DNA from 3 places in the Desulfosporosinus sp. Sb-LF genome. Region 3 is predicted to be linked to each of the others. Evidence: riboswitches for the same ligand, from Rfam matches in the RefSeq annotation. Region 3 holds a riboswitch; each other region holds the start of a gene.
What was found. A riboswitch is a leader RNA that binds a small molecule or an ion and turns the genes downstream of it on or off. The one in region 3 is predicted to bind cobalamin.
Positions count from the first base shown of each region.

Region 1: it holds a riboswitch for cobalamin, as region 3 does, so the genes downstream of both, E4K68_RS05055 (hypothetical protein) here and cobT (nicotinate-nucleotide--dimethylbenzimidazole phosphoribosyltransferase) in region 3, are expected to answer to the same signal.
Region 2: it holds a riboswitch for cobalamin, as region 3 does, so the genes downstream of both, thiC (phosphomethylpyrimidine synthase ThiC) here and cobT (nicotinate-nucleotide--dimethylbenzimidazole phosphoribosyltransferase) in region 3, are expected to answer to the same signal.

Region 1 is NZ_SPQR01000003.1:68,849-73,057, forward strand. Features, by position in the region: gene E4K68_RS05045 (hydantoinase/oxoprolinase family protein) at 1-511, opposite strand, end outside; gene E4K68_RS05050 (UbiD family decarboxylase) at 668-2,041, opposite strand; gene E4K68_RS05055 (hypothetical protein) at 2,104-2,325, opposite strand; cobalamin riboswitch at 2,427-2,610, opposite strand; gene mch (methenyltetrahydromethanopterin cyclohydrolase) at 2,885-3,862, opposite strand; gene E4K68_RS05065 (hypothetical protein) at 3,895-4,182, opposite strand.
Region 2 is NZ_SPQR01000003.1:288,680-292,888, reverse strand. Features, by position in the region: gene E4K68_RS06020 (PAS domain S-box protein) at 1-223, shown strand, start outside; gene E4K68_RS06015 (aspartyl-phosphate phosphatase Spo0E family protein) at 375-545, shown strand; gene E4K68_RS06010 (3'-5' exonuclease) at 628-1,488, shown strand; cobalamin riboswitch at 1,661-1,839, shown strand; gene thiC (phosphomethylpyrimidine synthase ThiC) at 1,982-3,274, shown strand; gene bzaB (B12 lower ligand biosynthesis ThiC-like protein BzaB) at 3,392-4,209, shown strand, end outside.
Region 3 is NZ_SPQR01000001.1:571,557-575,765, reverse strand. Features, by position in the region: gene E4K68_RS02810 (CoA-transferase) at 1-659, opposite strand, end outside; gene E4K68_RS02805 (CoA transferase) at 659-1,633, opposite strand; gene E4K68_RS02800 (hypothetical protein) at 1,655-1,864, opposite strand; cobalamin riboswitch at 2,079-2,254, shown strand; gene cobT (nicotinate-nucleotide--dimethylbenzimidazole phosphoribosyltransferase) at 2,364-3,443, shown strand; gene cobU (bifunctional adenosylcobinamide kinase/adenosylcobinamide-phosphate guanylyltransferase) at 3,499-4,092, shown strand; gene cobS (adenosylcobinamide-GDP ribazoletransferase) at 4,099-4,209, shown strand, end outside.

The DNA.
Region 1 (4,209 bases), on a different contig from region 3:
GATTACGACAGGCAAAGAGCAAACATACCGCAACGGATTCTACCTCTTGTTGCCGCAAGAAATCGGCAATCTCCTTTATTTGGGCGTGATCCACGGATTTGATAGACATACCCTTATAATCCATACGTTCCCGAAGCCCTATGCGCAAATACCGCGGTACTAAAACGGGGGGTAAAGCAACACGAAAATCCCATTGTTCAGCCAAACGTGAACGTCTTAATTCCAATGAATCGCGAAAGCCCTCGGTCGTGATCAAAGCTGTTTTTGCACCTTGACCCTGCAGCAAGGCATTGATACCTACAGTCGTCCCATGAATAAACTTGTCGGTTTGCCCAAGGAATTCTGAGAGTGATAAGCCGAAACCCTGCGCCAAATCAGTTAGGCCTCGCAAAATCGATTCCAGAGGGTTTTCTAGGCCAGAAGGAACCTTGGTGGTAAAGGAACATCCATGCTGATCCCGAACCACAAAGTCCGCGAACGTACCCCCTACATCAACTGCAATTTTGTACATTTCTTCCATCTCCCTGTTAGCTAAAAATAAGTAAAATAAGCTTTAAAACCACCTTGATTCTTTTAGACCCTTCTCTCTAGTCATAATGAAGAAGTCCCCATTGTGGGGACTAAAGCTAATAAAAAATAAGCATTCAACAATCCATTCGAACCCCAGTTATAGGCCGAAGGACTCCATAAAACGCTGTACCTTATGCTGAACCTCAGATGACATCTCCACTGTGGGCGCAAAACCTGAAAGGGGTTTCGTCGCATCAATACCCATTTTGGCAGTTCGACTTAATTCATCACTCGAAGGATCTAAAGTACAGCCCATACCCATATGCTGCGGTATGATCGTCACTCCTCTATCCGCTTGAAGTCTAGTGGCCATGGCCCAAAGCACCTGGCGTTCATCGAAAACGTCCACATCTTCATCGACTACAACGACCATCTTCAGATTATGATCCACCGAGAAGGCCGTAAAGATGGCTTGCTGGGCCTGTCCCTCAGCAATCTTCTTCATGGAAATGTAACAGTGGAACAATCCACAAGCCGAAATGGGAGCATGAACACTTTTAATATTAGGCAGAGTCCTTTTCAGCGCATTCAGGACATCCCCTTCTCGCTGTACAGCGACAATCGTAATATGCTCTGAACTCATGGCTGGTGTAATATCCTGAAAGAGCGGTTTCGTGCGGTACTGAATTGCCTTAACCTTGAACAAATTTTCCGTGCTGCGATAACAGGCATAATTTGTGAATTCTGCAAAAGGGCCTTCAGCTTCTCGTTCTCCTGCGACGATTTCCCCCTCGATGATAACCTCAGCATAAGCAGGAACCGTCAGATCGACCATCTTGCAGCGAGCGACCTTCAGCGGAGACCCAAATAATCCCCCCATCGCTGCAAATTTACCTTGATCATAAGGGATCAAGGCCATTGACCCCATCGAAATATTAGGGTGGATACCGAGTACAATCGTCGCTTCGAGCGATTTACCCATTTCTTCCGAGCGGCGGAAGTACTCCCATAAACGTTGCCTAGAATGGAGGCTAATCCCTAATTTGTCCCTACCCTTTAACTGCATCCGGTGATAACCTGCTGTATCAGCACCCGTCACTGGATCTTTAGCAATGACCAAGCCTGCTGTAATGTAGGGTCCAGCATCAATTGGGAAGTGAGTCAAAATTGGCAATTTATACAAATCAACCTCTGGGCCTATAACAACATTCTCCCGAAACGGAGCATCAGCTATCTCGACAGGCTCGATCCGCTGATTGATTCGCTTGGAAAACTCAGCGGCAAGATCGTTGGGATGAACACCCATAGCCAATGCCAAACGCTCGCGAGGAGCCAAAACATTAGTGACAACGGAGATATCATGCCCTTTAACGTTATCAAAAATCGTCAGCGGATAGCGCCGCACTTTCTCTAATTCCATAATCAAGGTACTAATTTCATACTTTGGGTCAATCTCCTCATGAATATGGACAACCTCTAAGGGGTTTTGCTGCTTAACTCGTTCGATAAATGATCTCAGATCCTGCTCCAACTTCTACGCCTCCTCAAATAATCATGTTAATATTTAATAAGCCTCAATGAAAGTGGAGCGACCTATTGAGCTGATCCACTTTTATGTAAGGCATCAACAACAAACTTAGTCAAGATAGTACCTCCAATGATACTTACATCCGCCGTCATACACGACGAAATCAAAACGACTTTAAGCGGTAACTTCAAAACTATAAAGAGACCTGCCCCAACGCAGAAGTTCCCGACAAGTTTGTATCGACCTGTGCCAATAGTAGTGACTCCACTTAATGTATCGCTAATCACCTCTCATTCTCACCCACAATGCAAAAAGACAATAGAAAAAGCCCACAGTCCTATATGACTGTAGACTTTACCATCGCCCATTATTAGCCTTATCAAAAAAGGCTAAGTTCAATATTACAGGCAGGTCTTCTGGCTCAAAGTTCATCATCGCCGTACGCCTTCCCAGCAAATGCCAGTGGCCAGTGTACAGGACTCCCTCTTCACAGTGGTGGGTCCGCTCAGGATTAATATACTACCTGATTCCCTATTCTCCCCAATTGGGGCACCTGTAATAATTCCTTATTACCAATCCACCATGAATTAAGAGTGGATTATGTGTTTTTTATATGTTTCGACGCCATTATTAAATTCCCTGCTTCTAATCATGAACTAGGGTAAATTCTTTTTCGATGAGTTTCGTTGATAGACAGATCAAAACGGTAAAACCCACGTCTGAGCCTTACCGCTTTGATACTTATCAATTTTATTGTTTTCCAGAAGCATTTACCTATATTCTAAACCATTGATCTTAATTATTTCTAAACAGTTTATAAACAATCTATAAACGAATGCTCTACCCTCAGTTTATTCCTAGCCCAAATGAATTACGCAAAATATCAGGACGCAAGGATCCGGCATGAAACGAGTTACCACTCTTTAAATTACATAACCACACTTCCGCAGGGCTAAACAGACGTGGGTCGATATCGTAAAAATCCCCACATTCCTTATACACCTCCGCAAAAGGTCGACCATATTCCCGAGAAGACGATGACGGAACCAGCTTCACCAGAGAATCGAGAGCTTTATCATCATCATGAAGGTAATAAAGTACTGTCGAACCATAAAGAAGCGCATCGTTTGTCCGCCCAAGGGCACTTAGATTATCACCCGCTACTGGTGATAACGGACAAATACCCGAACCGGATACTATGTTCTCTATATTATAGCCCAGTTCCATGAGTTTAGATAAGCCAGTTTCCAAGGCTCGTGCCGCTATCTGAACTGAACCCACCTGTGACGCAGTAGGGGCTACCATGATATAGAGATTTGTGGGATCGCATTGACACTCCTCTAAAATATACCGAACCACCTCTTCTGAAGGAAGTTCCTCACTTTCCAAACAAATGATCGCTGTCTCCGAATAATCCTCATAGCCTGAAACTTCAAATACTTCACCCTCATGAACAATAGCACGTCCCGGACCAGAACCCATTGCTAATAACTTGCCATTTTTAATAGGCCATCCGGCATATTGGGACGCCAGACAAGCTCGGATCGGATGATCAGAGACTACTTCAACTGCGGGCCAGTGCAACCCATTAAAGTCTGACCAATGTTGTTGAACCTGGGCTAGCCCTCCGAGGCAAACAGACGCGAACAAGGTCCCTGCTTCCCAGCCACCCTGAACATGAACACCGCAATCGATCACTGTTACCCCATTTTGTTTGTGAACCTTGACCCGAAGCAGTTCGCTCCGGGAGAGGAATTTCTGAACCAACGGGAAAGCCTGACGGTTAGGACTTAATTCATGGGTTTGGCTAAGCGGCAAAAGCATAGTGTTTCCCTTCTCCAAGTGAAATTATTGTTCTACAATCTCTCGTACTCACCCTTAGCATTAAGATATTGAATATCCCTGCAACCATAATATTCTCCATACATATCTAACGGATCAAAGCCCCTTGGTCTAGTACAGTCATCCGAGTAGCCGATATAGTAGACTTCCAGGTCCTGGTCTCTCATACGGAATATATACTGTGGTTCAGCTTCAAACTTTTTGATTAGTTGTTCAAATTCCTCAGTACCTTTTTTAGCGTCCGAAGAGAAATACTCGATCATGGATTTTTTTTCGATGCAATCCTCAGTAATCTTAAACATACTCAAACCGCCTTCACTCTAATCTCG
Region 2 (4,209 bases), on a different contig from region 3:
AAGGCGAATAGGTAGCAGACTAATCATAAGGGTTAAGGATGATGGTCCAGGTTTTAACGCGGGAGAAGTTACTGCAAAACGAGTGGCGAGCAATTATGTAAGTGAGTTTGATGGTCTGCTAGAGGCTGAAGGTGGACGTGGAATTTTCTTGATGAGATCATTTTGTGACAAAGTGATCTATAACGCTAAGGGAAATGAGGTACTTTTGATGAAGATTATATAAAAGAGAGAAAAGTAGGTTTTCTTATGCCTCGTGCTACTTGTATTTCCATATTACGACAAATGATTACCTATTAATGGATATTATTTTCTTGCCATTTCACCAAAAAAGCAATAAGATTCTCCTTGAGAATGACATTTCGGGAGGAATCTATGTGGAAAAGAAACTTTTGAAAAGAATAGAGGAATTGCGGAAGAAACTCAATAAATTCGGGTCAACTCATGACCTTGTTGACAGTGAAGTTGTGAAAGTGAGCCAGCAGTTAGATCATTTACTCAACCAATACCAAAGGATTTCTTCTTATCAGCAGCTAAGCTTTTGGTAAACTCGAAGGGCGAAACGATAAAATTCTTTGTGCGTTTATTCGAAGGAGGGATTATAATAGGAGAATAACATGGGAGGGCAATATGAATTATATTGTATTTGATCTAGAATTTAATATGTTTTTTCCATTTAGAGAAGGCGAATCGGCTAACCCTGATCTAAAAAATGAAATTATTCAAATCGGTGCAGTCAAATTAAATGAAAAATTAGAGACCATTGCTGAGTTTGATTTGCTGATTAAGCCGGTAATTTATAAGAGAATTAACCCCTTTGTAAAAAGAAAAACAAATATTAACACGAGTCAGGTTGCTCGCGGAACACTTTTCCCAAAAGCGATTGAGAGTTTCAATACTTGGATTGGAAATGAAGCGGTATTATGCTCTTGGGGGCATGATGATATTCTGGCGTTAAGAGATAATTGTCTTTTTTTTGGTTTCAACTCTATTTCTTTTGACAAATTTATTAATATTCAACAAATTTATATGAATTATGAGAGTCTAACTCAACAACCAAGTCTAGAAGGCGCGGTAGAAGGCCTTGAAATTGAAATAAGTTCTCCCTTTCACGATGCCTTGAGCGATGCATCTTATACTGCGAAGATCTTCAAGAAGGTTTATGATTCTTCTTCTAATCCAATCATAAATTGGGAAAGAATTCAGAAAGAAAATGAAGAGAAGTTAGAAGATCTGAAAACTTTACTAGATAAAGCTGATATAAGGTGTCCAGGCTGTGGCAGATTCGTGCCGAAAGATACGGAAGTCACTAAATTGAAAAAGTATTTTGCGTTTGGTTATTGTGCTGAATGTAAGATTCATATAAGACATGTTTCAAGAATTACACATAAAGATGGTGAGTATAGTATTTTTTCGAAAAATGCTATTTATAAAACAGATGAATTAGGATCAGACGAAAAGATAACACCAGAATTGCCGAATATCGAATAAGAAGGATAGCGTAAATTTGAGGCTACCCTTCTTATTTTTCGGCATTTGTTTCTGCCAAGGAAAAAGAGAAAGTCTTAGTTTGTGGAAGTGGATAAATAATTTCGGTAACAGTATCGGTCTGAATTTTAAGAAAACTCTTGTCAAACACAAGTTTATTGGTTATACTACGCTTAGAAAACTTAAAATTACAGGTGCCTCACTTAAGAGGAGAATAGGGAAGTCGGTGTAAGTCCGGCGCGGTCCCGCCACTGTAAACGGGGAGTAAGAAGTATAGCCACGGGGTAGTTCCTGGAAGGTGCTTCAGACATTGATCCGTAAGCCAGGAGACCTGCCTGTAGTTTGCCCAAGCCTACCTTGTCGAAGAACCAAGAGTAGTGTGGATGAGATTATGGAAAAGTCTCTAGTCACTGTGTGATTAGAGACTTTTTTTATTTTTTTACCACTGCCGAATGTTTTTGTCAAGGTAATGACTCTAAACAGAGAAGGGAGAGTTATGGTGTTGACATTAATGGAAATGGCCCAAAAGGGTCAGGAAATCCCGTTGTTTACCTTGGTAGCTCAAAATGAACAGATGAATGTCCAGCTCCTGATGGAAAGAGTTGCTACCGGACGGATTGTTATTCCCTATAACACTCATCACAAGCCACAAAAACCCCAAGGGTTCGGGTTGGGCCTAAGTACCAAGGTTAGTGCCAGTATTGGCCTAGCCGCAGACGAGGATAGTCTTGCTGATGAACTTTTTAAAGTGGATGAGGCAATCAGGGCAGGAACAAATGCTGTCATGGATCTGAGTACGGCCGGCAATATGGACGAGGCAAGGCGGACAATTATAAAAAGAGTACCGTTGCCCTTGGGTACACTACCCGTTTACCAGGCTTTTGCTGAAGCTGTAAATACCAGGGGTTCAGCCTTAGCGCTTGAGCCAGAAGACTTTTTCAAGGTTATGGAACGCCAAGCTGCCGATGGCGTGGATTTTATGGCTCTCCATAGCGCCCTTCACTACGGACTCTTTAAAACGGCGAAGGAAGATCAGCGAGTCCTTAATCTGGTGAGCCGAGGCGGGTCCTTATTGATGGGCTGGATGCTCTATCATAATAAGGAAAACTTTTTGTATACTATGTTCGACCGCATCCTGGAAATTGCCAAAAAGTACGAAGTTACCTTAAGTTTAGCAGATGCCATGCGACCGGGTGCAGGTGCAGATTCATTATGTCGTTCGCAGGCTGAAGAACTCGTCGTTTTAGGCGAGTTGGTAAAGCGTAGCAGACAAGCAGGGGTTCAAATCATGATTAAGGGACCCGGTCATACTCCACCAAATCAAATTGCTACAACTGTTAAATTAGAAAAACAAGTATGTCAAGGTGCTCCGTATTTTGTCTTTGGTCCGGTATCGACAGATGTAGCCCCAGGATATGACGAAATTACAGCTGCTATTGGAGGAGCCATGGCAGGTGCTGCTGGTGCAGATATTCTTTGCTACGTCACACCTGCTGAACACATAGCTTATCCCAACGCGCAGGATGTTTACCGGGGAGTAGTAGCTTCGCGTATTGCTGCTCATGTAGCTGATCTTGCAAAAGGGTACCCAGGAGCAGAAAAATGGGACCTTCAAATGAGTCAAGCACGACGGGAGCAGAATGTAGAGGCCCAAAAAACGTTAGCCTTAGATCAAGAAAGGCTAACGGATTTCCACTCGAGCGAGAAATCTTTCTGCAAAAAATGTGAAAAGGGTTGCGCCATGGCTGTGGCTGGCGAGTTCTTTCAAGAACTGCCGTGGGAGTGCTGACAGAAGGCCGAGGCCAAAGGTCAGATAACTGATATGATAAGTTCAGCTAAGTTAAGCGTAACCAGTAGTACCATTGTAAAAAAAGAAAAAATTTTAATTTAGAATGGAGAGATTAAAATGACACAACTTATCAAAGCAAGACAAGGAATTATTACGCCTGAGGTAGAAAGATTAGCAAAAGTAGAAGGGCTTACAGCGGAAGCGTTATGCGAGAAGGTAGCGCAAGGCCGGGTCGTGATCATAAAGAACAAACAACACAAGAACTGTAACGCGATTGCGGTAGGGGAAGGACTTCGTACCAAAGTAAATGCCAATATTGGGACGTCACCGGACTGTGTGGACTTTTCAGATGAGCTCCATAAAATAAAGGTTGCCGTTGCGGCTGGCGCGGATACGATTATGGAATTAAGTATTGGCGGAGATGTTGATGCTTTCCACCATCAGGTGATCGAAAACTTCACTCTACCTGTCGGCTCTGTTCCAAGCTACCAAGGTGGAATGGAAAGTATTGACAAACACGGAAGTGTTGTAGGTATGACGGCTGAGGATATGTTCGAAATGATTGAACGTCAGGCAAAGCGTGGCATCGATTTTATGGCAATTCATGCTGCTTTAAACATGTCTATTATTGAAAGATTAAAAAATCAAGGACGAATTACTGATATCGTGAGTCGTGGAGGGGCCTTTATAACAGGCTGGATGTTCCACCACGAGCAAGAGAATCCTCTCTATGCTCAATTTGATCGAGTTCTTGAAATTTGTAAGAAATACGATGTAACGCTTAGTGTTGGAGATGCTATCCGACCTGGTTGTATCGAAGATTCACTAGACCGCGCCCAAGTCCAAGGATTGATTGTGGCTGGAGAATTGGTGCAACGAGCCCTGGAAGCTGGAGTACAAGTTATGGTAGAGGGACCAGGTCACGTTCCATTGGA
Region 3 (4,209 bases):
TGAACCGTATCTAGATATATTATTCCATCGTCATCAAAATGATAGACACCCATATTGGATATAACAGCCCAGGGACCGCCCCGGAAAGCCTTGCCGTAAACCTCTTTTTTATGGACGAATTCGCCACCCGGCCACTTAGGGATTCTCCATCCCGGTGAAGTGATGTAGCTACAGCGTTCTACAAAACGTCGTTTCTCCTGAATCATAATAAAGACAGTTCTTTTAGCGAGAGCATTAATGTCGGCGTTTCCACCACTACCCGTTAGACGCTTGCCGACTGGGGAGTAGCCCCCCATGGCGGTGGTATTGACACTGCCATACTGATCGATTTCTGCACCACCTAAGAAAGCCATATCCACATTTCCTCTTTGCAGTTGTCCAAAAACGTCGTATAAACCAGAAGCAATCGAAGCCTGATAGATACAGCGAGCATCCCCCACGGAGGTGGGCAGAGAAATGGGCCTTCCATCCACACTGCCGGCCTCATAAATACATACTGCGTTAGGCGCAGTGGTTTTCTGAGCCAACATGATAGCCAACATGGGCAATCCGGTTCCTGCAAAAACAACCTCCCCGTCTGTTACCTCTCTTGCTGCGGATACGGCCAGAAGGTCGATTGGTTTGAATTCGCCAACTTTTGCAAAATCATTACTAGCCATTATCTCGACCCCCTTTTCACTTTGGTGGAATAGCCTAGCGCAGCGCTGGCCCTCAAAGTTTCTAGGCGGCTGACGCCCAGCTTGTTAAGATATTCCTCATGATCAGCAACTCCAAAGATCCATTCTTTAGCCCATTCATCAAAGCCTTCCTGGGTACGCGTCTTAGTGAAGAAATTATTGATGAAAGCCCCATCTGTTTCATAAGCGCCAAAACATCCCGTGGGATGGGCTCCCCAAGGTAATTCCACAATATAGTCAACCAAGTGAGGCGGAATAAGATTCCTTTCCGGCTCACGACGGATGAACTCTTCCGGTACGATCTGCTCAGTAATGACGATTAACTTGTCGGCTGATTTCATCGCCTCCTCATCACTGAACTTTTGTCCCAATACCCGAACGGTTCCCTCTGAGCCCACCATATTAACGTGCGCAATGCACCAATTGGGCTGGGCAGCTGGAATTAGAGCCACTTCAGTCCCGGTAAAGTTCTCTTTGTATATTTCGTATTTTTTTGCTGGTATTTTGGGATTAGAGCCATCACGCAGACCAGCTTTACCCAGCATATCGTATTCCGGATTCAAAATATCGGACCCCAGCGCAGCATAAGTGGGCGTAAACGGTATCCCTTGAGAACCTGCCACCAAACGGCAAAGCATCTGCACATGGCTGTAATCTTCAATGATTAACTCGCCCGCTTCGACTTTGCGAGCCATATTTCCTGCGATCTTGCCAAATAATTCGTGACCATTCCAACACGACTCCCATATCTTTACACAACCGGCCCCGATCAACATATCACTGTGGGTCCCGCCGTTGACCTCCACTAAATGCAAGTTTTTCTTACCCTGTCGAATTAGTTCCATGATGGCTGCCATTGGACGACGCCAGATGGTAAATCCGCTAAATGTCAGCATGTCGCCATCGTTAATAAAGCTGATGGCCTCTGCTAAACTAACTTTTTGGGGTCTGCTCATGTATTTATACCTCCTTTTTTATTAGCTGGTTTTTAGCACTTTTTTGTTGGAGACATTTTCAATCGCTACCATCGAAAAATCTGTTCCTAAACTGATGGAGAAATACCCACATTCGTCAATTGAGTCCTTGTAAAGACGTGTCTGACCTTTGAATTTCTCACACCTCACGTTCTTCTCTTTTCTCTCTTGAAGGGAACATTCTCTCACTAAGATTCCTAATAATAACATCATACCTAGCCCTCATTAGGACGTCAAGACTTATTTTTATATTATTCAAATAAATATGAATATTTTATATTATTTGCCCAGTTTCTCATGTTTTAACTCCCCGACATCGTAGTGTTGAGTGCCCTTCATTTGCCTTCAGGCACCAAACAGAGTTAAAGCTCGTCAAATTATGAACAAGTACTTGAGATTAGAAAAAGGGTGTGTTATGCTTAAAAGAAAGAATATATACATTTTAGGTGCCCATTGGGAGAATAGGGAAGTTCGGTTTAAAACCGACGCGGACCCACCACTGTATTCGATGAGCTTCGTAAACCACTGGCGTTATGCTGGGAAGGTTACGGATTAAGCGATGATTCGTTAGCCAGGAGACCTGCCTAAGATGTTTACGTTTCCCACACCGTGGGGAGCGGCGGTGATGACGGTAAAGTCCCGACTACAAAGTTATTTGTGGTCAGGACTTTACTTTTTTTTACAAATAAAAATATTAAGGGGGAGAAAACCAATGGAAAAATTAACAGAATCCCAACTATTTTCTCAACTTGAAACTCTGATTGCGAGCATTTCAGACCTTGACGAGGAAGCTATGGCCCAAATCCAAGTTCGCTTAGATTCACTCACTAAACCTCAGGGAAGCCTGGGCCAATTAGAACATTTGGCCAAGCAACTCGGCGGCATCCAACGAACCTCCCGCCCTAAAATCCAAAAGAAAGCCGTCCTATTAATGGCAGGAGATCATGGAGTCGTCGAAGAAGGAGTAAGTGCCTTTCCTCAGGAAGTTACCCCTCAGATGGCGTATAATATCATGAACGGTGGGGCCGCCATCAATGTTCTATCTCGCCAAGCGAATGCCGAGGTATTTTTGACTGATGTCGGTATTGCCTTTCCATTAGAGGGAAATATTATTCATAAACGTGTCGCTGATGGGACTAAAAATATGGCCAAAGGCCCAGCCATGACACGGCAAGAAGCCTTACAAGCTCTACTAGTCGGAGCTGAGGTTGCCTCTGAAAAGATCGCTGAAGGATATAACCTTTTTGCCACAGGTGAACTCGGAATCGGTAATACTACCCCAAGTTCTGCCATCGTCGCCCTCTTGACGAATTCCTCCATTGAAGATGTGGTTGGGCGTGGAACCGGAATCGACGACGCCGGAGTCATTAGAAAACGTTGTGCCATTGAAAAAGCCATTGAAGTCAATCAACCTGATATAACGGACGCCCTCGATGTTCTAACCAAAGTAGGGGGCTTAGAAATTGCGGCGATTGCTGGTTCGATCCTTCAAGCTGCTGCTAGCCATGTTCCCATTGTGATCGACGGATTTATCTCGACTGCTGGCGCACTCATTGCTTCAAAACTGGCTCCTAAGAGCATCGCCTATATGATTCCCTCTCATGGGTCCGTCGAAATAGGTCACCGCAATGCATTATCCGGCCTAGGGCTTGATCCAATACTTAACCTGAATATGAGACTTGGTGAAGGAACAGGAGCCGCCATAACCTTTTACATTGTTGAATCCGCCCTTCATATCCTCGAGGAAATGGCGACCTTTGCTGATGCAGGAGTCAGTGAGCAATCAAGCTAACCCGAAGCAGCATGTCTCATCTCCATCCAATAAACTAGGGGAGTCGGTGAATGTTATGTCTCAATTTACACTCATCACAGGCGGTGCGAGGAGCGGTAAAAGCAGCTTTGCCGAACTCCTAGCTGCTTCAGCAAATTGTCCAGTCACATACATTGCGACCGCCCAGGTCTGGGACGAAGAAATGGCCCAGCGCGTTAAGAAACATCAGAAACAACGTCCGTCTACTTGGCAGCTCATCGAAGAACCCCTGAACATTCGTGATACCTTAATCCGACTAAAAGACGAGAACGGAGTTATTCTCCTCGATTGTGTCACTCTCTGGCTTACTAATCTTCTTTTAGCAGAACAAGCAGAATCATCAAACCAAGATGAGGCTAGTCCCACCATTGAGGGGCAAATCCTAGCTATGGTTCAGGAAGTCGCCCTGCTTGCCCAAGAGATAAAACCGCAAGTCCTCTTTGTCACCAACGAAGTGGGTCAAGGAATTGTTCCCGAAAACCCCTTGGCCCGAGCTTACCGCGATTTGTCCGGACGCAGCAATCAAATCCTGGCTCAGTGTGCAGATCAAGTGTATTTGGTCGTAGCTGGTTTTCCTATGGAGATTAAACACTCCGGTGAGAAACTGCTTGCTTCCCTACTCAAGGAGTGATTTAATTTGCGCGGGTTTGTCATTGCCCTAACCTTTTTGACTCGGCTTCCTTTTCCATCACCAAAAGACGTTTCTTCGGAAGAATTTACACATAGTTACAGGTATTATCCCGGGGTT